DNA from 3 places in the Buttiauxella sp. BIGb0471 genome. Region 3 is predicted to be linked to each of the others. Evidence: predicted binding sites of a transcription regulator. Region 3 holds the regulator's gene; each other region holds the start of a gene.

The links. The regulator LexA, encoded in region 3, represses DNA repair genes until DNA is damaged. The targets are predictions, from matches to a motif close to TNCTGTATGTACATACAGNA.
Region 1: rmuC (DNA recombination protein RmuC) is a predicted target of LexA. The motif match lies at 8,071-8,090, and genes of this name have one in related genera.
Region 2: mutH (DNA mismatch repair endonuclease MutH) is a predicted target of LexA. The motif match lies at 6,436-6,455, and genes of this name have one in related genera.

Annotation. Positions count from the first base shown of each region.
Region 1 covers NZ_JANUEU010000009.1:55,484-65,508, forward strand. Annotated here, with positions in the region: gene metR (HTH-type transcriptional regulator MetR) at 1-616, opposite strand, end outside; gene metE (5-methyltetrahydropteroyltriglutamate--homocysteine S-methyltransferase) at 734-2,995, shown strand; gene M2371_RS20650 (hypothetical protein) at 3,078-3,542, opposite strand; gene M2371_RS20655 (hypothetical protein) at 3,535-3,999, opposite strand; gene M2371_RS20660 (DUF1240 domain-containing protein) at 3,992-4,456, opposite strand; gene M2371_RS20665 (hypothetical protein) at 4,449-4,916, opposite strand; gene M2371_RS20670 (hypothetical protein) at 4,919-5,785, opposite strand; gene M2371_RS20675 (dienelactone hydrolase family protein) at 6,145-6,972, opposite strand; gene udp (uridine phosphorylase) at 7,240-8,001, shown strand; gene rmuC (DNA recombination protein RmuC) at 8,136-9,569, shown strand; gene ubiE (bifunctional demethylmenaquinone methyltransferase/2-methoxy-6-polyprenyl-1,4-benzoquinol methylase UbiE) at 9,660-10,025, shown strand, end outside.
Region 2 covers NZ_JANUEU010000003.1:172,259-182,283, reverse strand. Annotated here, with positions in the region: gene aas (bifunctional acyl-ACP--phospholipid O-acyltransferase/long-chain-fatty-acid--ACP ligase) at 1-1,961, shown strand, start outside; gene lplT (lysophospholipid transporter LplT) at 1,954-3,150, shown strand; gene M2371_RS11635 (NADP(H)-dependent aldo-keto reductase) at 3,186-4,226, opposite strand; gene M2371_RS11630 (YgdI/YgdR family lipoprotein) at 4,382-4,600, opposite strand; gene M2371_RS11625 (TerC family protein) at 4,727-5,440, opposite strand; gene mutH (DNA mismatch repair endonuclease MutH) at 5,516-6,202, opposite strand; gene rppH (RNA pyrophosphohydrolase) at 6,889-7,419, shown strand; gene ptsP (phosphoenolpyruvate--protein phosphotransferase) at 7,432-9,678, shown strand; gene lgt (prolipoprotein diacylglyceryl transferase) at 9,840-10,025, shown strand, end outside.
Region 3 covers NZ_JANUEU010000010.1:30,968-40,992, reverse strand. Annotated here, with positions in the region: gene ubiC (chorismate lyase) at 1-18, shown strand, start outside; gene ubiA (4-hydroxybenzoate octaprenyltransferase) at 18-890, shown strand; gene plsB (glycerol-3-phosphate 1-O-acyltransferase PlsB) at 981-3,410, opposite strand; gene M2371_RS20945 (diacylglycerol kinase) at 3,537-3,905, shown strand; gene lexA (transcriptional repressor LexA) at 4,014-4,622, shown strand; gene dinF (MATE family efflux transporter DinF) at 4,696-6,027, shown strand; gene M2371_RS20930 (CsbD family protein) at 6,185-6,394, shown strand; gene zur (zinc uptake transcriptional repressor Zur) at 6,457-6,972, opposite strand; gene M2371_RS20920 (cupin domain-containing protein) at 7,082-7,585, shown strand; gene M2371_RS20915 (conjugal transfer protein TraF) at 7,756-8,994, shown strand; gene dusA (tRNA dihydrouridine(20/20a) synthase DusA) at 9,088-10,025, shown strand, end outside.

The DNA of each region.
Region 1 (10,025 bases), on a different contig from region 3:
GGAAATGCCGCCAGATATCCAGACGTTGGCGCTGGACCGGGTAAATCAATAACGTTTCGCTGCTCAAATCTTCCGGCTCAATACGCGTTTTATTCGCCAGCGGGTGATCCGTTGCCAGCACCAGGCGCACTTCATAATCAAACATCGGCGAATAGTGCAGACCGCTGCGCGGCAGGATGTCAGACGTTAACACGATATCCAGCTCACTTTGTTGCAGTGCAGGCTGCGGGTCGAACGTCACGCCAGATTTGAAATCCAGATCCACCTGCGGCCAGGTTTTGTGGAAGTTTTCCAGCGCGGGCGTCAGCCACTGAATACAGCTATGGCATTCGATGGCGATGCGAAGCCGGGTTTGGTGCGGTTCGTTGCAAGCCTGCAGCGCACGGCTAATCTGCGGCAGCACTTGTTCAGCCAATTGCAGTAGCACCTCGCCCTGCGGCGTAAACCGTAGTGGCTGACTTTTACGGACAAACAGGCGGAACCCAAGCCGCTGCTCCAGATCGCTGAACTGATGAGAGAGCGCCGATTGGGTTTGATGCAACGCGGCGGCGGCGGCGGCTAAAGAGCCGCAATTTCGTAACGCCTGGAGCGTCCGCAGGTGTTTGATCTCGATCATGAAAGTCCTTCACTTCGGCATGAGCAAATTGCGCTTGAGGAATATACAGTACATTTGCAAGATGGCGGTGTAAACATCTGGATGGCTAAATACGAAAAATTCCTCAAGGGGCATAACATGACAATACTTAATCACACCCTCGGCTTCCCACGTGTCGGCCTGCGTCGCGAACTGAAAAAAGCACAAGAAAGCTACTGGGCAGGCAACTCCACTCAGGAAGAATTGCTGGCGGTGGGCCGCGAACTGCGTGCTCGCCACTGGGAACAACAAAAAGAAGCTGGTGTGGAACTGCTGCCAGTGGGCGATTTCGCCTGGTACGATCACGTTCTGACCACCAGCTTGCTGCTTGGCAACGTGCCGGCTCGTCATCAGAACGCGGACGGCAGCGTCGATATCGACACTTTATTCCGTCTGGGCCGTGGCCGTGCACCCACTGGTGAGCCAGCCGCAGCCGCTGAAATGACCAAATGGTTCAACACTAACTACCACTACATGGTGCCGGAATTCACCAAAGGCCAGCAGTTCAAACTGACATGGACACAGCTGCTGGATGAAGTAGACGAAGCGCTGGCACTCGGCCATAACGTAAAACCTGTGCTGCTTGGCCCGGTCACTTATCTATGGCTGGGTAAAATCAAAGGCGAGCAGTTTGACCGCCTGGGCCTGCTGAAAGATATTCTTCCTGTTTACCAGCAGGTGCTGGCGGAACTGGCAAATCGCGGCATCGAATGGGTGCAAATCGACGAACCTGCATTGGTGCTGGAGTTACCGCAGGAGTGGCTGGATGCGTTCCAACCCGCTTACGATGCGCTGGCGGGTAACGTTAAACTGTTGCTGACCACCTATTTTGAAGGCGTAACGCCCAACCTGAATACGATTACGGCGTTGCCGATTCAGGGTTTGCATGTCGACTTCGTGCATGGCAAAGACGATATCAACGCACTGCATCAGCAATTGCCAGAGAACTGGCTGCTATCGGCAGGTGTGATTAATGGCCGTAACGTCTGGCGTGCTGATTTAACGGAGAAATATGCGCAACTGAAAGATCTGGTGGGCAAACGTGATCTTTGGGTTGCCTCTTCTTGCTCGCTGCTGCACAGCCCAATCGACCTGAGCGTTGAAACCCGTCTGGATGAAGAAGTAAAAAGCTGGTTTGCCTTCGCGTTGCAAAAATGTGCCGAGTTGTCTTTGCTCACTGATGCGCTGAACAGCGGTAACACCGAAAAACTGGCAGAGTGGAGTGCGCCGATTCAGGCTCGTCGCCATTCACAGCGCGTACATAACGCGGCAGTAGAACAGCGCCTGGCAAAAATTACCGCACAAGACAGCCAACGTCAGAGCGAATATACCGTTCGTGCTCAGGCCCAGCGTCACCGCTTTAACTTGCCTGTCTGGCCGACGACCACCATCGGTTCGTTCCCGCAAACCACTGAAATTCGCGGCCTGCGCCTCGATTTCAAAAAGGGAAATCTTGATGCCAACAACTACCGTACCGGCATCGCGGAACACATCAAACAGGCTGTTGCCGAGCAGGAACGTTTAGGTCTGGACGTGCTGGTGCATGGTGAAGCGGAACGTAACGACATGGTGGAATATTTCGGCGAGCACCTCGACGGCTTCGTGTTTACTCAAAACGGTTGGGTGCAGAGCTACGGTTCGCGCTGCGTGAAACCACCGGTTGTAATTGGTGACATCAGCCGCCCGGAAGCGATTACCGTGGAATGGGCGAAATACGCGCAATCCCTGACCGACAAACCGGTAAAAGGCATGCTGACTGGTCCGGTGACGATTCTGTGCTGGTCATTCCCACGCGAAGATGTGAGCCGCGAAACTATCGCTAAGCAAATCGCATTAGCGCTGCGCGACGAAGTGGCAGATCTGGAAGCTGCAGGTATCGGCATCATCCAGATTGATGAACCCGCTCTGCGCGAAGGTTTACCGCTGCGCCGTTCCGACTGGCAGGCGTATCTGGAATGGGGTGTGGAAGCCTTCCGCCTGAACGCTGCAGTCGTGCGTGATGATACGCAAATCCACACTCACATGTGTTACTGCGAGTTCAACGACATCATGGATTCTATTGCAGCGCTGGATGCAGACGTGATCACCATCGAAACCTCGCGTTCCGATATGGACCTGCTGGAGTCGTTTAAAGAGTTCGAATACCCGAATGAAATCGGGCCGGGCGTATATGACATTCACTCACCGAATGTGCCGAGCGTGGAATGGATTGAAGCTCTGCTAAGGAAAGCTGCAGAGTCTGTTCCGGCAGAACGCTTGTGGGTGAACCCGGACTGTGGTCTGAAAACCCGCGGCTGGCCGGAAACTCGCCAGGCACTGGCAAACATGGTGAAAGCGGCGAAGAACCTGCGTAGCGCTTAATTAAAACGGTGGATGACGCTGGCGCTTATCCACCCTACAACATCTAAACGTGTATGCCGGATAAGCGCAGCCTCATTCGGCATTATTGCTTTTTCTCTATCTTCCAGTTTCTGGGTTCGATGGTCTTACAGAGTTCTAGGTCAGTGACATAATAATTGCCGAGTTTTTCTTGCGGGCAATTGCTATAAGGTGAAAACGCCAAGCCGATGGGGATTAGGAAAGCGATGATGAGACATACTATGCTGACAATTAAACCAAATGCTCCATAAATGCTTCCAATGAAGGTTTGGGTCGTAGGGGGTTTTATTCCTCTCATGAAAAGTACACGAAGTGAAATTAATATAAAGTAAATATATATTGGGGTCCCGGCCGATCCAGCGACAGCTTTAGTATGGTAAACGATAATATTGCCGTGAACATACAGCGAGTGAAGGTCATACATTGGAACAGAACAGAAAATGAAATAAAGCGTGGCTGACATTATTGCTATCATGACGACAGCAGCACCACGATATAGTAGCCATTCTAAAATAGTTTCTCTATTCATGTCTTTCTAAGGTCCAGTTTTTGTAATCGATGTTTTTGCATAGTTTTAAGTCAGTAACATAAAAAGCACCGAGCTTTTCCTGAGGGCAGTTGTGGTAAGGTGTAAACATCAGGCCGATGGGAATTAAAAATGCGATGATGAAACCTGAAAGGGTTACAAACGCAATGACTGGCGTAAGGATAATACCAATTGCTGTTTGGGTGGTGGGCGGCTTTATCCCTTTTGTGACAAGTACGCGAAGACCTAGGAATATACCGTAGACATAAACAGGAATTCCTGCTGCCCCAGCTATAGCTTTAGTATGGTAAACGATAATTTCGTCATGCATATATAATGAGTGAAGGTCATACATTGGTACGGAGAAGAAAATAAAATAAAGGATGACTGACATGATTGCTATCATGACGACAGCAGCACCACGATACAGTAGCCATTCTAAAATAGTTTCTCTATTCATGTCTTTCTATCTTCCAGTTTCTGGGTTCGATGTTCTTACAGAGTTCTAAATCAGTGACATAATAATTGCCGAGTTTTTCTTGCGGGCAATTGCTATAAGGCGAAAACGCCAAACCGATGGGGATTAGGAAAGCGATGATGAATGATAAGAAAGTTACAATGACACAAACACCGCTACAGACCTTACCGATAGAGGTTTGTGTTGTAGGTGGTTTAACTCCTTTGGTAAAAAATACTCGAAGAGCAACGAATATAGAATAGATGCAAAGAGGTATGGCACCCACACAAGCGACAGCTTTAGCATGATAAACGATGATCTCATTATGTAATAATAATGATCGGAGATCGTACATTGGTACGGAGTACAATATGAAATAAAGTAATGCATACATTATGAGAATCAAAACGACAGCAGCGCCACGATACAGTAGCCATTCTAAAATGGTTTCTCTATTCATGTCTTTCTAAGGTCCAGTTTTTGTAATCGATGTTTGTGCATAGTTTTAAGTCAGTAACATAAAAAGCACGGAGATTTTCCTGAGGGCAGTTGTGGTAAGGTGTAAACATCAGGCCGATGGGAATTAAAAATGCGATGATGAAGCCTGGAATGGTCGTCATTACAAAAAATGGCATGAAAATAACGCCAATAGCTGTTTGCTTGGTGGGTGGCATTACTCCTTTTGAGAAAAGCACACGAATGCCCGCACATATACTATAGATATAAATAGGGAGCCCGGCCGCACCCGCCATACCTTTAGTATGGTATGAGATAATGTCACCATGCAAATATAATGACCATAACTGATCTATCGTGTCGTCGATAAATAAAATGCAATAAACTATCGCAGACATTATTAAGATCAAAATAATAGCAGCACCTTTATAGAGTAACCACTTTAAGATAGTATTTCTGCTCATTTTTAGTCCGATGTATTCGCGAGTAAGTTTAAAAATGAAGAAGAATGTTGTTGATTCCAGTCTTTCATTCGTTGTTCTTCTGCTAGTGCTATACGAATTTTTTCTTTTAGACTTACCGATAGACCTACTTTATCGTCTAGGATATTTAATCCTGCATTCAGGATGATTCCTACCCCTATAACTACAAAAGTTGTAATAATTACTGGCGCTCCCAGTAAAACAAATATCCCACCCACAACCCCAAGCACCACACTTGACACAATAATCTTTGCCACGTCCATCGTGACATCAACCAGAAAATCAACAAGATCATAATGTGATTTAAATATCAGTTCCACCGCTCGCCAGGCAAGTGAGCAACAAATACAAAATTTAGTGCCTTTAACAATTGAAGTGCCGAGTCCACGTATTCCAATCCCCATTTCCAGTATTTGTGGATTGCGTAAACTATAACGAGTGCCATTGAGAACACGCCGCAATGCAGGGTAGCCTGTTAACTTAATATAATCCGTTCCGCCTAAACGGCATTTTAGCGCTCTGATTCCCAGTGACTGGAATCTGATAACGAGTTTTCCAAATTCATTATGGTATGTCATCAATTTACTGGCAGTTCGAAAGCCATCCAGACCGTCTTTGATATTCCCGAGCCCAGCCCGGTAAGAAAACATATAATCAACCTTGCCGAGAAGTTCATCCACAACATTCTGCGCTTCATCCAGCGTAAGCAACATGATGTAGTGGCTTTCTGTAATAAATGAACCATTCATTACAGCCATATCACGCATTGCGGGGTTCATGCTGGGAAAGGAGCTAAAGGTATGCTCATCTAACAAATAGTCTTTGGGTTTATGCGGCCTCAGTTCTGACATGACTTATTCCCTTTATCATGGTTTCTTAAGAAATATGTTTTAAACAGAAGGTTTTCAGATTCTGTTCTTAAGAATAAAGGGATGCAAATTATTTATAGTATCAATCCGGTTATTAACTATTTATATAGTTAATGTCCATTCTGTAAATTATTGATTAAATATATAAGCCAATAAAAATATGTAACAGGCTATAGAACTAAGTTCCCTTTACTTAAACCCACCTCCACTTTCGGATGTAATAAATAACCCATACACCAACGTGTTGTAAGGCGACAGGATTAAAAAACAGACTCAAGAGTGTGAGCCAGTACACTTACTATGATTGTGGGTGCGCCCTGGCGACACCAGGGCGCACTCTATTATTTCTTTGCCCCGTAACGCTCGAACCAGCGCAACATGCGCTGCCAGGCATCTTTTGCTGATTCTTCATGGTAGCTCGGACGATAATCTGCATTGAAGGCATGACCTGCTTCGGGATAGACGATAATTTCTGCGTTAGCATTCGCTGCGCGTAACGCCTGGCGCATGGTTTCTACGGTATCCAGCGGTATTCCCGTATCTTGCCCGCCGTAAAGTCCGAGTACCGGTGCATTAAGGTTGATAGCCACATCGACCGGGTGATGTGGAGAATTCAGCGATTTTTCTCCCACCAGTTTACCGTACCAGGCGACCGCCGCTTTCAATTGTGGATTATGCGCGGCGTATAACCATGCGATACGTCCGCCCCAACAAAAACCAGTCACCATCAGGCGGTGCGCATCACCGCCATTTCTCGCTGCCCAGTTGGCTACGTGATCGAGATCTGCCAGAACTTGCGCATCGGGAACTTTAGAAACCAGCCCGCTAAACAGCGTCTGAATATCAGCAAAATCATTAGGATCGCCCTGGCGGAAGTAGAGTTCCGGCGCAACAGCAAGATAGCCTTCTAACGCCAGACGACGGCAAACATCGCGAATGTGTTCATGTACACCGAAAATTTCCTGCACCACAATTACGATGGGTAAAGAGCCTTCAACACCTTTCGGCCGGGCGTGGTAGGCGGGCATATTTTCGCCCTGAGTGGGAATAGATGTTTCCCCTGCCAGAACTCCGTCGTCCGGGGTATGTAATACAGTGGAAGCAAGAGGGGAGGCCGCGGGTGCAAAATTTCCGCCCGGCGATTGACCTGATTGTTGTTCTTCTTTCATTGTCATTATCCTTTTTTAATAGCGCACAGCGGTAACTATAGCCAACCCCGTGCAAATTGAATGAATTTGGGAGTGGTTCGGTGCCTGTTGTTTAGGTATAAGCGCAATGAATGAATACCTGCATAAATGTGATTTTCATCACTATTGCAGTTGAAAATAATGTAACTTGTTTCATTCAAAGTGAAATGCGTCACGAAATTCTTTGCCGGGGTTCTGTACAGTACCTCTAAGCAATGCAAGCCAACCTATTAAACAGAGGAGTCTGTTATGTCCAAGTCTGATGTTTTTCACCTCGGCCTCACTAAAAGCGACCTGCAGGGTGCAACACTTGCCATCGTCCCGGGCGACCCTGAGCGAGTTGAAAAAATCGCTGTACTGATGGACAAGCCGGTCAAATTGGCTGCCCACCGTGAATTTACTACCTGGCGTGCTGAGTTAGACGGCAAGCCAGTGATCGTCTGCTCAACCGGTATCGGTGGCCCGTCTACTTCTATTGCTGTGGAAGAACTGGCGCAACTGGGCATTCGTACCTTCTTGCGTATTGGCACGACCGGTGCGATTCAGCCACATATCAACGTCGGTGATGTTCTGGTGACTACGGCTTCTGTGCGCCTTGATGGTGCCAGCCTGCACTTCGCGCCAATGGAATTCCCAGCGGTTGCTGATTTTGCGTGTACCACCGCTCTGGTTGAAGCTGCGAAATCTATCGGCGCGACCACGCACATTGGCGTGACGGCGTCCTCCGATACTTTCTACCCAGGCCAGGAGCGTTACGACACCTTCTCAGGCCGCGTAGTGAACCGCTACAAAGGCTCCATGGAAGAGTGGCAGCAGATGGGCGTGATGAACTATGAGATGGAATCCGCCACACTGTTGACCATGTGCGCAAGCCAGGGTCTGCGTGCCGGTATGGTTGCAGGCGTGATTGTAAACCGTACTCAGCAAGAAATTCCTAACGCTGAAACCATGAAGAAAACCGAAAGCCACGCGGTGAAAATTGTGGTCGAAGCGGCTCGTCGCTTAATCTAATGCCCCAAAGCCGGTGCAAGCCGGCTTATTTTTACGCTTTGCGTAATGCCTCGCAGGAAATCCCTTTTCATCTGGACATTTATACAGCAGAATTTTATTTTGCTGATGCCTGGTATGACTTTGTGGGAGTGACTGTGGATATTTCTATTTTATTCGGGCTCGGTATTGCGCTGGTGGGTGTTCTGACTGGCTGGTTGCTGGCAAGTTTGCGCGCAGCACAGCGGCAATCCGCACTGTATGAAGAGCAGCGAGAAATCTACGGCGAACTCACTGCTGCCCGGCAAGAATTGCAGCAAAACCAGCACTGGAAAGAGGAATGCGAGCAACTCAATCGTGAATTACGCACGCAGCTAGAAATCAACAGTGCGCAGGAAGCGGACATCCGTGAGCTTTCCACATTGCTTGAACAAACCCGTCTTAATGCTGACGATAAACATCGCCAGATGCTTAATAGCGAACAGCGACTCAGCGAACAATTTGAAAACCTCGCCAACCGAATCTTTGAACAAAGCGGCCGAAAAGTTGAAGAACAAAACCGCCAAAGTTTGAATGGCTTGCTGTCGCCATTGCGCGAACAACTGGATGGCTTTCGCCGCCAGGTGCAGGATAGCTTTGGTCAGGAGGCTCGCGAGCGGCACACGTTAACTCATGAGATCCGCAACCTTCAGCAGCTAAATGCTCAGATGGCACAAGAGGCGCTAAACCTCACCAAAGCCCTGAAAGGGGATAACAAAACGCAGGGTAACTGGGGTGAGGTCGTATTGACCCGCGTACTGGAAGCATCCGGTTTACGTGAAGGTTATGAATACGAAACTCAGGTGAATATCCAGCTCGAAAATAACAGCCGTATGCAGCCAGATGTCATCGTACGTTTGCCGCAAGGCAAAGATGTGGTGATCGACGCCAAGATGACGCTGGTGGCCTATGAACGTTATTACAATGGCGACGACGAGTTAACGCGAGAAAGTGCGCTCAATGAACATATTGCAGCGATGCGTAATCACATTCGTATGCTGGGCCGCAAAGATTATCAGCAATTACCGGGTTTGCGTTCGCTGGATTATGTGTTGATGTTTATCCCCGTCGAACCTGCATTTTTACTGGCGATTGACCGCCAGCCTGAACTCATCAGCGAAGCGCTGAAAAATAACATCATGCTGGTTAGCCCAACCACATTGTTGGTGGCATTAAGAACCGTTGCCAATTTGTGGCGTTATGAGCATCAAAGCCGGAATGCGCAACAAATTGCCGAACGTGCCAGTCGGCTATATGACAAAATGCGCCTCTTTGTTGATGATATGTCGGCGATCGGCCAGAGCCTCGATAAAGCGCAGGATAACTTCCGGCAGGCGATGAAAAAACTCGCTTCGGGACGTGGCAATATTCTCGTGCAGGCCGATGCGTTTCGTGGCCTGGGCGTTGAGGTTAAACGTGAGATTAATCCAGATTTGGTCGAGCAGGCCAGATTTGAAGAAGACGATAATTCAGCTAGCCACGAGCATGAATTAGATGAAGAAAACCTGGATGAGAACAATTTGGATAACAGACATATCGTGGGTGAACGCTAAACCCAGGTCAAGCGCATGGCTTGAAGCATAGGGCTTTAGGCCTCATTCTGTTACACTTCACAAACATTTTTTGGACAAGCAGGCATTGAGATGGTTGAAGAATCCCAGGAAACAACACACTTTGGTTTTCGCACTGTAGCGAAAGAGCAAAAGGCCGATATGGTCGCTAATGTGTTCCACTCTGTGGCCGCAAAATACGACGTAATGAATGATCTGATGTCATTCGGCATCCATCGCATCTGGAAGCGTTTCACCATTGATTGCAGTGGTGTCCGTCGTGGTCAGCGTGTACTCGATTTAGCGGGAGGCACCGGTGATTTAACCGCTAAATTCTCCCGTCTGGTCGGTGAAACAGGCGAAGTGGTTCTGGCAGATATCAACGACTCAATGCTGAAAATGGGCCGTGAGAAACTTCGCAACATCGGTGTGGTTGGCAATGTGAACTATGTTCAGGCT
Region 2 (10,025 bases), on a different contig from region 3:
TGCGCTGGTTAAAATCGTTGATAGATTTCGTGCCGCTTGACCCAACCAAACCGATGTCGATTAAACATCTGGTGCGGCTGGTGGAGCAGGGCCGTCCGGTGGTTATTTTCCCTGAAGGGCGAATTTCTGTGACTGGCTCATTGATGAAAATTTATGAAGGCGCCGGGTTTGTTGCCGCAAAATCAAACGCGACCGTTATTCCCATCCGTATTGATGGCGCTGAGCTGACATTTTTCAGCCGCCTGAAAGGCCTGGTAAAGCGCCGTTTGTTCCCACGTATCAGCCTGCATATTCTGCCGCCGACATCCGTTCCGATGCCAGAAGCTCTACGCGCGCGTGAACGCCGGAAAATGGCAGGGGAAATGCTGCATCAGATAATGATGGAAGCACGAATGGCAGTACGCCCGCGTGAAACATTGTATGAGGCATTGCTTGCTGCGCAATATCGTTACGGTGAGCGAAAAAACTGTATCGAAGATATTAATTTCAAGCCGGATACTTATCGCAGTCTGCTGACCAAGACCTTGTTTGTCGGGCGTATTTTGAATAAATACAGTGCGCCGGGCGAAACGATCGGCCTGATGCTACCCAATGCGGCTATCAGCGCGGCGGTGATTTTTGGGGCGTCGTCCCGTGGGCGAATTCCGGCGATGATGAACTACACCGCGGGCGTGAAAGGGCTGACCAGTGCGATTACAGCCGCACAGCTCAAGACGATATTTACTTCGCGTCAGTTTCTCGACAAAGGCAAATTATGGCATCTTCCCGAGCAGCTCACGCAGGTTCGTTGGGTCTTTCTGGAAGACTTAAAAGCCGATGTCACGTTGGCGGATAAGCTCTGGATCTTCGCGCATTTACTGATGCCGCATCTGGCCCAGGTAAAACAACATCCAGAAGACGCCGCAATGGTGCTGTTTACTTCCGGCTCGGAAGGCAATCCAAAAGGTGTGGTGCACAGCCATAAAAGTTTGCTGGCGAACGTGGAGCAAATTCGCACGATTGCTGATTTTACTGCGAACGATCGTTTTATGTCTGCGCTGCCGTTGTTCCACTCTTTCGGCCTGACAGTCGGGTTATTTACGCCGCTGCTGACCGGTGCCGAAGTGTTTCTCTACCCAAGTCCGTTGCACTACCGCATTGTGCCGGAGCTGGTTTACGACCGTAATTGCACTGTGTTGTTTGGCACCTCTACATTCCTTGGCAACTATGCGCGTTTTGCAAATCCTTACGACTTCTTCCGCCTGCGTTATGTGGTGGCGGGTGCGGAAAAACTCCAGGAAAGCACCAAACAACTTTGGCAGGATAAATTTGGCCTGCGAGTGCTGGAAGGCTACGGTGTGACTGAGTGCGCGCCCGTGGTTTCTATCAACGTTCCGATGGCCGCAAAAGTCGGCACCGTTGGGCGTATTCTGCCAGCGATGGATGCCAGATTGTTATCAGTACCGGGAATTGAAGAAGGTGGGCGGTTGCAACTGAAAGGGCCGAACATCATGAAGGGCTACTTGCGAGTGGAAAACCCCGGTGTTCTGGAAGCACCGAGCGCTGAAAATGAACAAGGCGAGGTGGAGCAGGGCTGGTACGACACGGGCGATATCGTCAGTTTCGATGAACACGGTTTTTGTGTGATTCAGGGGCGCGCAAAACGCTTTGCCAAAATTGCCGGTGAGATGGTTTCGCTGGAAATGGTAGAGCAACTGGCGCTCGGAGTTTCACCAGAGAAAATGCACGCTACGGTCATTAAAAGCGATGTGGCAAAAGGTGAGGCGCTGGTGATGTTCACCACGGATAGCGAACTGAATCGTGAAAAACTGCTGCAATATGCGCGCGCGAATGGGATCCCAGAACTGGCGGTGCCGCGTGATATTCGTTTCATGAAACAGTTGCCGGTTCTTGGTAGCGGCAAACCTGATTTTGTCAGTCTGAAAACGCTGGTAGACCAGCCGGAGACAGAGCATGCGTGATAATGCCGTAAACGATACCTCCATTTGGTCCAGAGGTATGATGGCAGTAACCTGCGCGCAATTTTTATCAGCGTTTGGTGATAACGCATTGCTGTTTGCCACGTTGGCAGTGCTGAAACAGCAGTTTTACCCCGACTGGAGCCAGCCTGTTTTGCAGATGGTTTTTGTTGGTGCTTATATTTTATTTGCCCCGTTTGTCGGACAGGTCGCAGACAGTTTTTCCAAAGGGCGAGTGATGATGTTTGCCAACAGTCTCAAACTGGCTGGCGCAGCGGTAATCTGTTTCGGCTTTAATCCCTTCGTCGGCTATACGCTGGTGGGGATTGGCGCAGCATCCTATTCGCCCGCTAAATACGGGATTTTAGGTGAACTGACCACGGGCGACCGTTTGGTGAAAGCCAACGGCCTGATGGAAGCCTCGACCATTGCCGCGATTTTACTTGGTTCAATGGCAGGTGGTGTGCTGGCCGACTGGCATATTGTGGCGGCGCTTGGCGTTTGTGTGTTGGTGTATGCCGGGGCGGTTGTCGCCAACATATTTATTCCAAAACTTGCTCCTGCTCGCCCTGGTCAGTCATGGCGCTTTACCCCGATGACGCGCAGTTTTTTTACGGCTTGCCGAACGCTTTGGCAAAACGGTGAAACTCGCTTCTCGTTAGTCGGCACCAGCTTGTTTTGGGGGGCGGGCGTCACGCTGCGCTTCTTGCTGGTGTTGTGGGTACCGGTTGCTCTGGGCATTACTGACAATGCGACACCAACGTATCTGAATGCCATGGTTGCGGTAGGGATTGTGGTGGGGGCAGGGGCTGCGGCGAAACTTGTGACGCTCAAAACCGTCGCACGTTGTATGCCTGCCGGGATCTTAATTGGTGTCGGCGTGTTGTTCTTCTCGCTGCAACACACACTGCTGCCGTCTTATATGTTGTTGGTACTGATTGGTGTTCTGGGCGGGTTCTTTGTGGTGCCGCTCAATGCGCTGCTTCAGGAACGCGGCAAACATTCCGTCGGCGCAGGGAATGCGATTGCGGTGCAGAATCTCGGCGAAAATACCGCGATGTTGCTGATGCTTGGGCTTTACTCGCTGGCGGTAAAAACCGGCGCGCCGATTGTCGGAATTGGCATTGGTTTTGGCGCAGTGTTTGCGCTGGCGATTGGCTGGCTGTGGGTTTGGCAGATTCGGCAGAAATAGTTTTCTCCTCTCCCAAAGGAGAGGAGATTTTCACATCACGGTGCCGGATAAGTATAAATCCGGTTCACCGCTTCTAACTCTTCAAGAACATCTTCACTCAAGTCCAGATGCAGGCTCTCAAGGTTGGTTTTTAACTGCTCAAGCGTGGTCGCGCCTAAAAGCGTGCTGGCGACAAACGGCTGACGGCGTACAAACGCCAGCGCCATTTGCGCCGGGTCGAGATTATGACGCTTAGCGACATCGACATAAGCTGCAACCGCATGCTGAGTTTGCTCGCCGCTGTAGCGCGTGAAACGGCTAAACAGCGTGTTGCGTGCGCCAGCAGGTTTCGCCCCATTCAGGTACTTCCCGGTCAGCGTACCGAAGCCCAGGCAGGAATAAGCCATCAATTCGACACCTTCGCGCTGGGTAATTTCAGCCAGTCCCACTTCAAAGCTGCGATTCACCAGACTGTACGGGTTCTGGATGGTAACGATGCGTGGTAAATCATGCTTTTCAGCCAGTTGCAGGTAGCGCATCACACCCCACGGCGTTTCATTGGAAACACCGATATAGCGGATTTTCCCGGCACGCTGGAATTCGGTCAGTGCTTCGAGCGTTTCCAGCAGAGTGACCGGGACGGCGTTATCGGTCCAGGTGTAGCCCAGTTTGCCAAAGCAGTTGGTGGCACGTTGTGGCCAGTGAACCTGGTAAAGATCGATATAGTCGGTTTGCAAACGCTTCAGGCTGGCATCCAGCGCATCACGGATATTGCGGCGATCCAGAATTTGGTTTGGGCGAATGCCGGCATCGTTGTTGCGGCTTGGGCCGCTGACTTTGGTGGCGATAACCAGCTTTTCACGATTAGCGCGCTGCTTTAACCAGTTACCGACGTAGGTTTCTGTTAACCCCTGGGTTTCCGGGCGAGGTGGCACCGGGTACATTTCTGCCACATCAATGAGGTTTACGCCCTGATGGACGGCGTAATCAAGCTGTGCATGAGCGTCGGCTTCGCTATTTTGCTCACCAAACGTCATGGTTCCCAGCCCTAGCGTACTTATTTCAAGAGAGCTGTGGGGGATACGGTGATATTGCATAGCCGCTTTCCTTATTCTTCTGACTTATCAGCCAGGCACGCGCCCGACAAAAAATGGACTATAAACATGGCAGAGGGGAAGCAAAAGCGGAAGGGGGTAAGCGAAGAAAAAGTGTTACAGGCCAGCGAGGCGCCGACCTTTATATGCTGGATTTATTAACGTTCGATAATTTGTGAAACATCATCGCGGTTGATCTGCATCTCGTTGCCTTGCTGATCGCGATAACTCACTAAACCCGTGTCATCATCGACCTGCGGTTTTCCGTCAGTCAGAATCATACGGCCATCTTTGGTTGCCATCACGTAATCGCTGCTACAACCTGAAACCGCAAATGCCAGACCGACAGCGGAAATTAGAACTGCCCATTTTTTCATCATTATTCGCCTCGTGTGGTATGGAATGACATATATAGTCTAGTAATAACTCGACAAAGCGCAGAAGGTAAGCAGTAAATTCTTAAAAGAAACAGAGGGGAAGCGAGAGCACCTCCCCTGAGACGGTTAAAGCGGGTTCTTTTTGTTGCGGATAAGATTCAGTGTTTCTACGGCAATTGAGAAGAACATCGCAAAATAGATGTAGCCTTTCGGCACATGAATATCGAAGCCTTCCAGAATCAGTGTAAAGCCGACCAGCAACAAGAATGACAGCGCCAGCATTTTTACCGAAGGGTGGCGTTCTACAAAATCACCAATCGATTTGGCAGCAAACATCATGACCATCACCGCAATCACAACCGCTGCCATCATAATGAACAGATGATCGGACAGACCTACTGCGGTAATCACCGAGTCCAGGCTGAAAATAATATCCAGCAGCATGATTTGCACGATAGCGCCGAAGAAAGAGTGAACGTTTGTTTTTAGGCTCTCTTCTTCACCTTCGATGGACTCGTGAATCTCTTTGCTCGCCTTCCAGATTAAGAACAAACCGCCCAATGCCAAAATAAGATCTCGTGCCGAGAATTCATGGCCCATTACGGAAAACAGCGGGTGAATTAAGTGCGTCATCCAGGCAATAGACGCCAGCAAGACCAGACGCATTATCATCGCCGCACCGAGCCCAAGACGGCGTGCTTTCGCCTGCTGCGCTTTAGGCAGCTTCGCCACAACAAGAGAGAGGAAGATGATATTGTCGATACCCAGTACGATTTCGAGAATCGTCAGAGTGCCTAGCGCCATCCACGCGTTAGGATCGGTAACCCATGCAAACAACATTAAAAAAATCCTGCCTGAAAATTTAAAACGCCAATTATAAACGCCAGCTTAGAACTGGGTGCAAGTTAAATGAATCTACAACGAGAAATGATTAGCCAGTAAAGCGGCGGTAAAGTTCTTTTTCAGGTAAAAACCGCGAGGTAACGTCAGAATTGGTGCGCCATCTGCCCCGATGGCATCGGTTAGCGCCTTGCTGTTAGCCGCTTTTGGGCGCAACTGTAGAACTTCACCATGGCGGGCCGTGATGCGCTCAACTTGCCCGAGCACAATCAAATCCATCAACTCTTCCCAATCCATGCGTAACTGTTGCTCTTCTTCTTCGGACGGTGCCCACAGCAACGGTGTGCCGATATGCCGCTCAGCAAGCGGGATTTGCCGTTCACCTTCGACAGGGATCCACAATACGCGTTTCAATTTGTGGCGCACATGGCTGGTTTCCCAAACCACTCCGGTGTTACCGGTGAGTGGCGCAACACAGACAAACGTAGTTTCCAGCGGGCGACCGAACCTATCCACCGGGATAGTTTTAAGCTCAATCCCCAATGCGGCGAAATCTTGCTCAGGTTTGCTTCCGGCGCTGGCACCCAGCCAAAGTTCAAGCAAAACGCCGATCCAACCTTTGTCGCGCTTAAGATCGTTTGGGATCGACAAGTTGGCCAAAGCCGCTAACTCACCCAGCGTAAAGCCGGCCAGCTTCTGGGCTTGGGCCAGTAAAATCTGTTCATTTTCTGGAGGGTTAAGTAATGGACGTAGAGCTTGCATTGTGCCTGGCTGTTGATCGGTTAAAAAATAAGCGTGGTTTACCCACAGTGTGGAAATAGTTTAGCGTGTCGGGGATAAGAATGACAATCTACTGATTTTGAATCATTTTTATCGATTAAAATTGTCATATCTGAATCCTGCAAAAACCTTTTCCCATTCTGGTCACCGGGAATGAACAGGATCTTACACCGGGTTATCCACAGAAAAATGGGATAACTGGTAAAAAAGCTCACTACTGGTTCGATTTACAGCCTTGACTGAGGGGTGAAACCCATTTTTTCACCAGATTGTGACTAACTTGTTGGCACAATCTGTGGATAAAAACGTCATTGGTCGATCTTTCATCAATCGAAGATCTCCATATGTGATGATCATCACGCTACAAGGCTGGAAGAGAATTGATGTTGATTTATTTCATTGAAATTAATCAATATTTTATTTGTGCTTTGAAAGCGTATTTTAGAGTTATCCTAAGTTGTCCCGAGAGTATTAGGTAGTTCTTCACAGTTATATCCACAGAAAAAGTGAATAAACTGCCGGTTCCAAATCCACTAATGTTTATAACTCGGTCAAATTTTGTGAGTTATTCAAATGTTATTCCTTCAGGCAACCGTTACACAGTGGTTTACCGTCTAGCGCTTGTATGAAACAATCGCCCTAATCTAAGTTTGTTTTGAGGTAGTCCGGTGATCGATGATGATGGCTACCGCCCGAATGTTGGTATCGTAATCTGTAATCGGCAGGGTCAAGTGATGTGGGCCAGGCGTTTTGGTCAACATTCCTGGCAGTTTCCGCAAGGTGGCATCAATCCTGGCGAATCCCCGGAACAGGCAATGTACCGGGAACTTTTCGAGGAAGTGGGGTTACAGCGAAAAGATGTCCGAATACTCGCCTCGACCCGAAACTGGTTACGTTACAAGTTACCTAAACGTTTGGTGCGTTGGGACACAAAGCCGGTTTGTATCGGCCAGAAACAAAAATGGTTTCTCTTGCAGTTGATAAGCAGCGATAACGATATCAATATGCAAACCAGCAGTACCCCAGAGTTTGATGGCTGGCGTTGGGTCAGCTATTGGTATCCGGTTCGTCAGGTCGTCTCGTTTAAACGCGATGTGTATCGTCGGGTGATGAAAGAGTTTGCAAGCGTCGTAATGCCGCTACAGGAAGTTACGCCACCACGTAATAACGCGCCTGCATGGCGACGTAAAAGAGGTTAATTCACGCGAAAAATGCTCACCCGTTTGCGAGAAATAGTCGAGAAGGTTGCCAGCGCCCCGCGCCTCAATGAGGCGCTGGATATTCTGGTTACAGATATCTGCCTTGCGATGGACACCGAGGTATGCTCGGTTTATCTCGCAGATCATGACCGGCGTTGCTTTTACCTGATGGCGACGCGCGGCCTTAAAAAGCCGCGCGGTCGAACCATCACCCTCGCATTTGATGAAGGCATTGTCGGGCTGGTAGGGCGCCTTGCAGAGCCGATAAACCTTGCCGATGCGCAAAAACACCCAAGTTTTAAATATGTTCCCGCTGTAAAAGAGGAGCGTTTCCGCGCGTTTCTCGGGGTTCCTATTATTCAGCGACGCCAATTGTTGGGCGTGCTGGTGGTTCAACAGCGTGAGCATCGTCAATACGATGAAAGCGAGGAGTCCTTCCTCGTCACACTCGCCACTCAAATGGCAGCCATTCTTTCTCAATCACAGTTAGCCGCGTTGTTTGGCCAGTATCGCCAGACGCGAATTCGGGCATTGCCTGCATCGCCAGGGGTGGCGATTGCCGAAGGTTGGATGGACTCGACGCTCCCATTAATGGAGCAGGTATCTGAAGCGTCAACGCTTGATACCATACTTGAGCGTGAGCGCCTGACCGCTGCCCTTGAAGAGGCTTCCAATGAATTTCGTCGCTACAGCAAACGCTTTGCGGCGGGAGCGCAGAAAGAAACGGCAGCAATTTTTGACCTCTATTCACACCTGTTAACCGATGCCCGCCTTCGCCGTGAACTGTTCGACGAAGTAGATAAAGGCTCTGTTGCTGAATGGGCGGTTAAAAAAGTCATCGAAAAGTTTGCGGAACAGTTCGCAAGTTTAAGTGACAGCTACCTGAAAGAACGAGCAGGCGATTTACGCACGCTGGGTCAGCGTTTGTTATTCCATCTCGATGACACCATTCAAAGTCCCAATACCTGGCCTGAACGTTTTGTATTGGTGGCGGACGAGTTATCCGCAACAACACTTGCCGAACTTCCGCAAAATCGCCTTGTTGGGGTGGTGGTGCGCGATGGTGCGGCAAATTCCCATGCTGCAATTATGGTGCGGGCGCTCGGCATTCCAACCGTTATGGGCGCTGATATTCAGCCTTCAGTGCTGCATCGCCGCACATTGGTTGTCGATGGTTATCGTGGTGAATTGCTCGTTGACCCGGAAACGGTGTTGTTGCAGGAATACCAGCGTCTCATCACCGAAGAGAACGAACTGACTCGTCTGGTTGAAGACGACGTTGATAGCCCTGCCGCGCTGAAAAGCGGCGAGCGCGTCCAGGTCATGCTGAATGCAGGTCTTAGCCCGGAGCATGAGCAGCAACTTGGCGGCCGTATCGATGGAATTGGTCTATATCGCACCGAAATTCCCTTTATGCTGCAAAGTGGTTTTCCGTCAGAAGAAGAACAGGTCGCCCAATATCAGGGCATGTTGCAGATGTTTAACGAAAAACCGGTCACGCTGCGAACGCTTGATGTCGGTGCTGATAAACAACTGCCGTACATGCCTATCAGTGAAGAAAACCCGTGTCTGGGCTGGCGAGGCATTCGCATCACGCTGGACCAACCGGAGATTTTCCTGGTGCAAGTGCGCGCCATGCTGCGTGCCAATGCTGCGACCGGCAACCTGAGCATTCTTCTGCCGATGATCACCAGCATTGACGAAATTGATGAAGCGCGTCGCTTGATTGACCGTGCGGGGCGTGAAGTGGAAGAGGTGCTCGGTTATGAACTGCCTAAACCGCGTATTGGTGTGATGGTTGAAGTCCCTTCCATGGTCTTTATGCTGGGGCATCTTGCCAGCCGTGTTGATTTCATCTCGGTTGGCACCAATGACCTTACGCAGTATTTGCTGGCAGTTGATCGTAATAACACTCGCGTGGCAAGCCTGTACGATTCTCTGCATCCGGCAATGCTACGAGCGTTGAACCATATTGCCAAAGAAGCGGAACGTAACGGGATCGATCTTTGTTTATGTGGCGAAATGGCAGGTGACCCAATGTGTGTGGCACTGCTGGTTGGCATGGGTTATCGCCATTTATCGATGAACGGTCGTTCGGTGGCTCGCGTCAAATATCTGTTGCGCCACATTAGCCTCGAAGAAGCACAACTTCTCGCACAGCGCAGCCTTGAGGCGCAGCTTGCGACGGAAGTGCGCCATCAGGTCGCGTCCTTCATGGAACGTAGAGGGATGGGTGGGTTAATTCGCGGCGGGCGCTAGGCACCTGGCCCATCAGGCATTACACATCTTTTACAAGATCCTCGACTTAACCCTTGAGCCCTTTGTGCTATGATCCGCTCCCTTCGGAGCGCATCTGCACAGATGCGTACTTGCAACCCATCGTCTATTTTCGATGGGGTAACAATGGTTTGTGGTGACAGATGAATAGTGGCTATCTGCATTTCCCTGAATTTGACCCGGTGATTTTCTCCATCGGGCCAGTCTCTTTGCACTGGTATGGTGTGATGTACCTGGTCGGCTTCGTGTTCGCCATGTGGCTTGCGGGTCGTCGTGCTAATAAGCCTGGCAGTGGCTGGACGAAAAACGAAGTCGAAAACCTGCTGTAT
Region 3 (10,025 bases):
TATGTAGAGGAAAAATAATGGAGTGGAGTCTGAAACAGGGCAAATGGCAGGCCTATCAGCGCCTGATGCGGCTTGATAAGCCGATTGGCTCGCTTTTATTGCTATGGCCCACGTTATGGGCGTTGTGGTTAGCGACACCGGGTGTGCCGCCGCTGACCATTTTATGTGTGTTCATCGCTGGTGTCTGGATGATGCGAGCTGCGGGCTGCGTGGTAAACGACTACGCCGATCGTAAATTTGATGGGCATGTTAAACGCACGGCGCACCGGCCCCTGCCGAGTGGGGCAGTCAGCGAGAAAGAGGCACGCATCTTATTTGCCGTGTTGGTTCTGTTGTCGTTTTTACTGGTGCTGACACTCAATACCATGACAATTTTGTTATCGGTAGCGGGGCTGGCATTGGCCTGGGTTTACCCGTTTATGAAACGCTATACCCACCTGCCGCAGGTGGTGTTAGGTGCGGCATTCGGCTGGTCAATTCCAATGGCATTTGCTGCGGTGAGTGAATCTGTACCGCTGAGTTGCTGGCTGATGTTTTTGACCAATATCTGCTGGGCCGTGGCTTACGACACGCAATACGCGATGGTCGATCGCGATGATGATTTAAAAATTGGCATTAAATCCACGGCGATACTGTTCGGGCGCTATGACAATCTGATCATCGGCATTTTGCAGATTACAGTGATGGTACTGCTGGCAGTGATTGGTTGGCTGAACGGGTTGGGTGGGGCGTTTTACTGGTCGATTGCACTGGCGGGCGCGCTATTTATCCATCAGCAACGTCTGACTGCGAACCGCGATCGCGACGCCTGTTTCCGTGCATTCCTGAATAATAACTACGTTGGGCTGGTGTTGTTTATTGGTCTGGTGCTGAGTTACCTGCACTTCTAAAACATGTCCCTCATCCCGGCCTTCTCCCCAAAGGAGAAGGAGAAAACCGGGCAATCCCCTCTCCTGTGGGAGAGGGTTAGGGTGAGGGCATTACTCAGTCGCAGCCTGCGACGTCGCACTTTCAATCGTCAAACGCACATCCGGCATGATCAGCTCTGCCAGCATCTGGTAGACCTTCATGGTTTCGGTTGGCTCCGCATCTCCGGTATCGCTGATATAGCCTTCATCACGCAGGGTTAACACCAGCGAGGTGAACACGGCTTTATCAAAGAACTCCGGCGCGTTAATACCATGCAAAACAGACAAGCGCTGGGCAACGGTGCGGCTTTCGCGTTCCAGTGTCCCGCGGTTGATGGACGGATTAGCGCTCAACAGCCAGAAAGTAATCGCGTAACGCTGCAGCGTTTCACGAACACCCGCAGCCAGAAGCTGCATAGTGCGTGAACGAGCCGGGTTAATCAGCACTTCATCACCCGCAAGAGTAATCAGTTCCTGACGAACCATCTCATTGAGCAGCGCATCCATTTCACTGACAAGCTGTGCCTTCTCCCAGCGCAGGAAAAGCTCAGCTTTCAGCATCGGGTAGAGTAATTCGACCTGACGCAGAAGCTCTCCGCGTGAAATGTGGCGATGCTGCGTGATAATCGCGGCCAGCAGAGAAGGCAACACCAACATATGCAAAATGTTGTTACGGTAATAAGTCATCAGTACCGCCTGCTCACGCGGCAGAATGATGATGTCACCGATAGTATCTTTCTCTACTTCAAACTTGTTCATTTGCAACGCGTGTTCAATCAGCGCTTCTGCTGGCTGGTCTGGTGTGGTCGCATCTGGTGAATACGGCACATTACGCAACAGGCTCAGGTAGCAGTTGAGCTGCTCGGTCAATTGTTCACGAGTAAGTGAACGCTGACGCGACGCAAGTAATGCGGTACAGCACAGGTTCATGGCATTCGCCGCCCCTGCATTGTTGATACGCACCATCAGCTCGGCAGCAATTTCATTGACCGTTGGCGTCAGCCACGCCGGGCGAATCGCTTCGATTGGGTCGATTGAATCACGCCATTCAGGAACGCGCTGATTGAGGAATGTCATCAACGGCATCGGTTCGCCGAAGTTCACATAGCCCTGGCCGAGGTTACGCAGCTTGCTCAGCCCGCGCACCATCTGCATAAAGCTCTCTTTCTCTTTGGTCGCTCCACGCAGTTCTTTGGCGTAAGTCCCCACTTCCATTACATGCTCGTAGCCAATGTAAATCGGCACCAATGTAATTGGACGAGTACCGCCGCGCAGCATGGCCTGAATGGTCATCGACAGCGTGCCGGTTTTCGGGTCAAGCAAACGCCCGGTACGGGAACGCCCACCTTCCACAAAATATTCAACGGAATAGCCACGGCTAAACAGCTCGCCAAGATATTCACGGAACACGGTGGAATAGAGTTTGCTGCCTTTAAAGGTACGGCGAATAAAGAACGCGCCCAGGCGACGGAAAATCGGGCCTGCTGGCCAGAAATTCAGGTTGATACCCGCCGCGATGTGCGGAGGAACTAGCCCCTGGTGATAAAGCACGTAAGACAGCAGCATGTAGTCCATGTGGCTGCGGTGGCAGGGCACATAGACAATCTCATGGCCGTCATGAGCCAGTTGGCGCACACGCTCAGCGTTGTGAACGTTAATGCCCTGGTACAAACGGTTCCACGTCAGACCTAACACGCGGTCGGTCAAACGAACGGCTTCATAAGAGAAGTTGGCGGCAATCTCTTCCATCAGCGCGACAGCATTTTGCTGTGCTTTTTCATGGGAGATTTTCTTGCTACGCGCTTCGTCTTCTACCGCGCGAGCGATAGCTTTTGATGCCAGAAGTTTGTTAAACAGATCCTGACGCACCGGCAGACGCGGGCCAACAGTCGCTAAACGCTGGCGAGCGAAGTGCATACGTGCCACGCGCGCCAGTTTCTGAGCGATTTTTTTATCTGTGCCGTGATCGGTTGCCATCTGGCGCAGCGAAACCGGTGCGGAAAAACGCACAAAGCTGTCGCGGCCAAGCCAGGAGACGGCGAAGAATTTCTGAATGCCGTTGAGCATTCTTAATGGCGGATTCACTTCGCCTTTTTCGCGCCCCGGTGAACGGCCAAACATGACCGAAACAGGCACCATCTGCACATCCAGATTGGGATTGCTACGGTGCAAATCGAGGTAATCATGGAACAGCTTGATCGACTCTTCTTTTGGCGTGTAATAAGTGAATACACGCGGCCCACCATGGATAAAGACATAGCGCGGCAGCACCGCTCCGTCGATTTCTAACGGCTCGAGAGGGTCGGGCAAGTTATGCGCGAGGCATTGAGCGCGCAGCGTTAATAAGTCCGCCTTTGAGTTATAGGGCAGCACGTACATTATTGGACGTGTGGGATCTAAGCCCAGTTCGGCTTGTGGATCTGCCGGAATAGACTTGCTCTTTACCAGAACGCCTAATGGTAAATTAAGTAATTTGTAGTAGATTCTTGGCCAGCCTGACATAAACGATGTAAAGCCTCAGGTTAATGATGCAAATTCGCCGCAAGAATATCAGAATCTGACCCAGATTTCTGTGGCGTTATAATTTTGACAAGCATTGATGCAAATAATTTGAAAAGGTTGCCCAAAATGGCGAGTAGTACCACTGGACTTACCCGTATTATCAAAGCTGCAGGCTATTCATGGAAAGGGCTAAAAGCGGCCTGGATCAACGAAGCTGCTTTCCGCCAGGAGGGCGTTTCGGCTGTCATCGCCATTGCTATTGCCTGCTGGTTAGATGTTGACCCTATTACCCGTATTTTACTGATTGGTTCAGTCGTGTTGGTGATGATTGTCGAAATCCTCAATAGCGCTATTGAGGCCCTCGTTGACCGTGTTGGTACTGACTATCACGAGCTTTCCGGGCGAGCGAAAGATATGGGCTCAGCCGCCGTATTAATCGCCATTATCCTTGCAGTAATTACCTGGGTCACGCTGCTTTGGCAGCATTTGCGATAGTCTTTCCAGAATAGTTAAGTGCCTGGTTTTTTGCTCAATTTGTGGTTCCAAATTCGCCTTTAACTGTATATACTCACAGCATAACTGTATAAACACCCAGGGGGCGGAATGAAAGCGTTAACTACCAGGCAGCAAGAGGTGTTTGATCTTATTCGGGATCATATCAGCCAGACCGGCATGCCACCGACACGTGCCGAGATTGCTCAACGTCTGGGGTTCCGTTCTCCGAACGCTGCGGAAGAACATTTAAAAGCTCTCGCCCGTAAAGGCGTGATTGAGATTGTTTCCGGCGCTTCGCGTGGCATTCGTTTGCTGGTGGAAGAGATCACCGGTATCCCGCTGGTTGGGCGCGTCGCTGCGGGTGAACCACTCCTTGCGCAGCAGCATATCGAAGGCCATTACCAGGTAGATCCTTCATTGTTCAAACCGAATGCCGACTTCCTGCTGCGCGTCAGCGGGATGTCTATGAAAGACATCGGTATTATGGACGGTGATTTACTGGCGGTGCATAAAACTCAGGATGTGCGTAACGGCCAGGTTGTTGTTGCGCGCATTGATGATGAAGTCACCGTTAAACGTTTGAAACAGCAAGGGAATACCGTTCACCTGCTGCCAGAAAACAGCGAATTCGAGCCGATAGTGGTTGACCTGCGTGAGCATAACTTCTCGATTGAAGGGCTGGCTGTTGGGGTTATTCGCAACGGCGACTGGCTGTAAAATCTCTTTAGGTGATGCGTATTTAAGTACGCATCACTGTCTTAATTCTCTTTGATCTCCTTCAGGAGAGGTCATGCAATTATTCTCCACAGCGGATCGTGCGCTCTGGCGCCTCGCTTTACCCATGATTTTCTCCAACATTACCGTCCCGCTGCTTGGCCTTGTCGATACGGCTGTTATTGGTCATCTGGATAGTCCTGTTTATCTCGGTGGTGTCGCGATTGGAGCGACGGCTACCAGCTTCCTGTTTATGTTATTGCTGTTTCTGCGCATGAGTACCACCGGCTTAACCGCCCAGGCCTTTGGCGCAAACAACCCCTCCGCTTTAGCTCGCGCACTGGTTCAGCCTTTATTGCTGGCACTCGGAGCGGGTATTGCCATTGTCTTGCTGCGCGAACCACTAATCTCGCTGGCTCTGCGTATTGTCGGCGGTAATCAGGACGTGCTCTTTCAGGCGCGACGTTTTCTTGAGATTCGTTGGCTAAGTGCCCCGGCCTCCCTGGCTAATTTGGTCTTGCTCGGCTGGTTGCTGGGCGTTCAATACGCACGTGCGCCGGTTATTTTGTTAGTGGTCGGTAACGTTCTGAATATTGTGCTCGACGTGTGGCTGGTGATGGGGCTGCATATGAATGTTCAGGGGGCAGCACTCGCTACCGTCACGGCTGAATACGCCACATTTATCATCGGCTTGCTAATGGTGAAAAAGGTCATGGGCCTGCGTGGAATCAGTGGTGAAATGCTTAAACAGGCGTGGCGCGGTAATGTTCGGCGTTTGTTGGCGCTTAACCGCGACATCATGCTCCGCTCGCTGTTATTACAGATCTGTTTTGCCTCCGTGACCATCTTTGGAGCGCGTTTGGGTAGCGAAATCGTCGCGGTGAATGCGGTACTAATGACGTTGCTGACCTTCACCGCTTACGCGCTCGATGGTTTTGCCTATGCCGTTGAGGCACATTCCGGGCAGGCTTACGGGGCTAGAAATCGGGGGCAATTACTCGAAGTCTGGGGAGCTGCATGTCGACAGGCCGGTTTAGTCGCACTGGTATTCGCCGCCGTTTATGCCTTATTGGGTGAGCAAATTGTTTCCCTTTTGACCTCAATTGCTGAGCTGCAACGGCAAGCGGATATCTATTTGTATTGGCAGATAATTTTACCCGTTGTCGGCGTGTGGTGCTATTTGCTCGATGGCATGTTTATTGGCGCAACTCGAGGGACTGAAATGCGCAATAGCATGGCTGTCGCGGCGTTGGGCTTTGGCCTGTCGATGTTTACCGTACCGTATTTAGGCAACCACGGGTTGTGGCTTTCGTTAGCTGTATTCCTTGCGCTAAGAGGTTTGTCGCTGGGCTGGATCTGGCGTCGCCACTGGCAGAAAAATACCTGGTTTAACAATGTTCAAGATTAAGCCGTTAGGTTAAACATTCTTAGTTTTCCCCATACCGCCATATCCTTGACTACAATTATTTCCACGTCCAGCAGAAACAGGGTGTCAGCCAAACGGAAGCACCCGGACGATGGTAATTTTTGTTAGTAATTTTTCACCGAACGATGAGGATACTATTATGAATAAAGACGAAATCGGCGGTAACTGGAAACAGTTCAAAGGCACAGTAAAAGAGAAATGGGGCAAACTGACTGACGATGATATGACCGTCATTGAAGGGAAACGCGATCAGCTTGTCGGCAAAATCCAGGAACGTTATGGATATGAAAAGGATAAGGCAGAGGAAGAAGTCGTTGATTGGGAAACTCGCAACAAATACCGTTGGTAATTAGTTTCCCTCAGATGTGTTAACTCTCAGCCCTGCCCAGGTACACGGACGTACCCATTCCCCTAACGCGACTTCTTCTTTGACTGAATCGAATGGTCATGCCCACACGCTTCCGGGTGACTACACGCTTCAACCTCCGCACAAGCACTGCATAATCCATGCGCCTCAATAACATTATGATGCAGAGCAAAGCCTAACTCGGCTGCCAACTGCTGCATAATATCTTCTACGCCTTCCGCACCCTGTTCTTTCACCACGCCACATCGGTCACAGATAAACATGGCTGATGAGTGAGTCGGTTGATCAAAAAGATGGCATAAAACGTAGCTGTTGGTTGACTCTACACGGTGTACAAAACCTTGTTCGAGAAGAAAATCGAGCGCACGATACACCGTCGGGGGTTTAGCTTGCGGTTCGCTGGCACGCAGTAAATCCAGCAAATCATAAGCGCTGATTGCACCTGCCTGCTGTGTCAGCAAGCGCAGTACTTCAAGGCGTTGTGGCGTCAGGCGCACATTACGCTGCTCGCATAGTTTTTCAGCCTGCGCTAACACGTTTTGTGAAGTCGTGATGTCCATCAGCATTCCCCTGTAGATTAGCCCTACACTTTACCACAATGCGCAAAAAACGCCGAATGGTGCGCCATTCTGGTCACATCCTTTTGAGATGACTATCCCGGAGTTTGTTATGAATAAACCTGATTGCATTCGCCACTGGAAAGAACTGGAAGGTGAAGATGATTCAACCTATCCCGATAGCACTGAATTATTTTCCATTGGCGCACCGCTGGCTCGTAAACTGGGTTTAACACGCCTGGGGATACATCATGAACGCTTGTTGCCTGGCCGCCGTACTTCTTATCCCCATGCCGAAAGTAGTGAAGAAGAGTTTGCTTATGTACTGGAAGGGCATCCGCAAGTGTGGATTAACGGGCACCTCTATGCGCTGGAACCTGGAGATAGTGTCGGCTTCCCGGCAGGGACAGGCGTTTGCCATACTTTTATTAATAACACCGAACATGAAGTTCGACTGCTGATTGTCGGCGAAGCCAATAAAGCTGAAAACAGAATTTACTACCCCTTAAACCCCTCTTATGCAGCACAACGTAAAGATCGCTGGATTGACCATCCGCCGCAATTCTTTGGTCAGCATGATGGTCTGCCTTCCCGAAAAACGAACGGTAAAGTATAAATAACCCTATAGGAAATAAAGAAATATTAACCCGTCAGGATAAATGCGGGATGCCATTTGGGGTAAACCACCCGCTTTTAAGTCTTTTCTTCACAGCATTATCCACTCCTGTTGGTCTGGCACTGACAGGGGCCGATTCTTCAAACTGAAGTTAGACAGGCGGGCAGTAAATGATAAAAATCAGAACCCTGGCGGCATTAAATGCTGCTTTTTTATTTATGGCAAATGACGCGAATGCAGCGGGAACATGGACGGAGACACGTAATGATGCGATGGGAGGCACTGGCGTTGCATCATCCCGCTGGAGTAGTGCAGTCCTGATTAACCCGGCGTTACTCACCAAAAGCCAGCAAGGCGATACCGCCGCGCTCCTGATTCCTGCTGTCGGAATGCAAATTACCGACCCTGATAACCTGCAAAATAATATCGATGACATCAGCAATTCGGCTGAGGATTATCTGAATTATGCCAATATCCCCTTGCAGCAGATTATTCGGAATCCTGGGATATATCGCCAGATGCAAAACGATGCGGCAGATTTATCCCGGCAGCTCCAGAATGTGAAAGGCGACCAGGCCCGTGCAAAAGCTGGCGGTGCAATAGCGGTGAGTATCCCAAATGAAACGCTGCCTTTTGCATTCGTCGTGAAAGCGTACGGCACAGCTAAAGTGACTTCAGACATCACCCAGCATGACCTCGACTACCTGAATGGTATCGCCAATGGAACTGTGATCCCGAACCGTAACGATCTAAACAATCTCACCTCAAAAGGATTTGGTCGAGCTGCGATTGTTTCAGATTACGGCGTGGCAGTTGCCCATAAATTTGATCTTGGCGGTGTGCCTGTTTCAGTTGGCGTGACGCCAAAGTTGCAGAAAACCTGGCTTTATAACTACAGCACCTCTGTTTATCAGTACAAGAAGGATGATATTAGCGACAGCCGCTACCGTAATTCCGACACAGGTTTCAACATTGATGCAGGGCTTGCCGCAGATTTTGGTGACTCATGGACTGTTGGGTTGACCGGGCAAAACCTGGTGTCACGTGATATCGACACCAAAGTGGTTGATGGCTTTAAAGACACTTACCAGATTCGACCATTGGTCACGACGGGCGTGGCCTGGCACAGTGATTTAGTGGTACTGACGACGGATGTCGATCTCACCGAAACCAAGAATTTTAAGAGTGAAGATAATTCGCAATTTGCAGGTGTCGGTGCTGAAATCTCGCCATTACCCTGGCTTGCAGTGCGTGCGGGGTATCGCGCAGATATGCGTTCCCATGAAAGTAATGTCTTTACCGGCGGTGTAGGATTTGCGCCCTTTGACCTGGTACATGTTGATTTAATGGGCTTATATGGCGAAGACCAGACGTGGGGGGCAGGGTTACAAGTGGGCATGACGTTTTGATGAAAGCCAACGGCCGGACAACACGTACCCGGCCGTTGGATTATGCTATAGTACCGACCCTTTTTTAACCGTAGCCCGTAAACGCCAGTGCCTATGTCCTCACAAATCAGCCAGACTCCTTTCCAGCCACATCGTTTTTCTATTGCACCGATGCTCGACTGGACCGATCGCCACTGCCGTTATTTCTTGCGTCAGTTATCAAGCCAGACACTGCTGTACACCGAAATGGTGACCACCGGTGCGATTATTCACGGCAAAGGGGATTATCTGGCGTACAGCGAAGACGAGCATCCCATCGCTTTGCAGTTAGGCGGAAGTGACCCGGCCGCGCTGGCACAATGCGCGAAACTGGCTGAAGAACGTGGCTACGATGAAATTAACCTGAACGTCGGTTGCCCTTCTGATCGGGTGCAAAACGGTATGTTCGGCGCATGTCTGATGGCGGATGCGCAGCGCGTTGCGGATTGCATTAAAGCGATGCGCGACGTGGTATCTATCCCTGTCACCGTCAAAACGCGTATCGGCATTGATGACCAGGACAGTTACGAATTCTTGTGTGATTTTATCGGTACGGTTGCCGGGAAGGGCGAATGTGAAATGTTCATCATTCACGCCCGTAAAGCCTGGCTTTCAGGTTTAAGCCCGAAGGAAAACCGTGAAATTCCACCGCTGGATTATCCCCGTGTTTACCAGTTGAAGCGTGATTTTCCGCATTTAACGATGTCGATTAACGGCGGTATCAAATCGCTGGAAGAAGCGAAAGCGCATCTCGAACATATGGATGGCGTGATGGTTGGGCGCGAAGCCTATCAAAACCCAGGCCTGCTGACGGCGGTTGATCGTGAGATTTTTGGCATTGATTCGCAGGAAGTCGACACCGTTGCGGCGGTTCGCGCCATGTACCCGTACATCGAGCGTGAACTGGCAAACGGCACTTACTTAGGCCATGTCACTCGCCATATGCTTGGTCTGTTCCAGGGGATTCCCGGTGCGCGCCAGTGGCGTCGGTACCTGAGCGAAAACGCCCATAA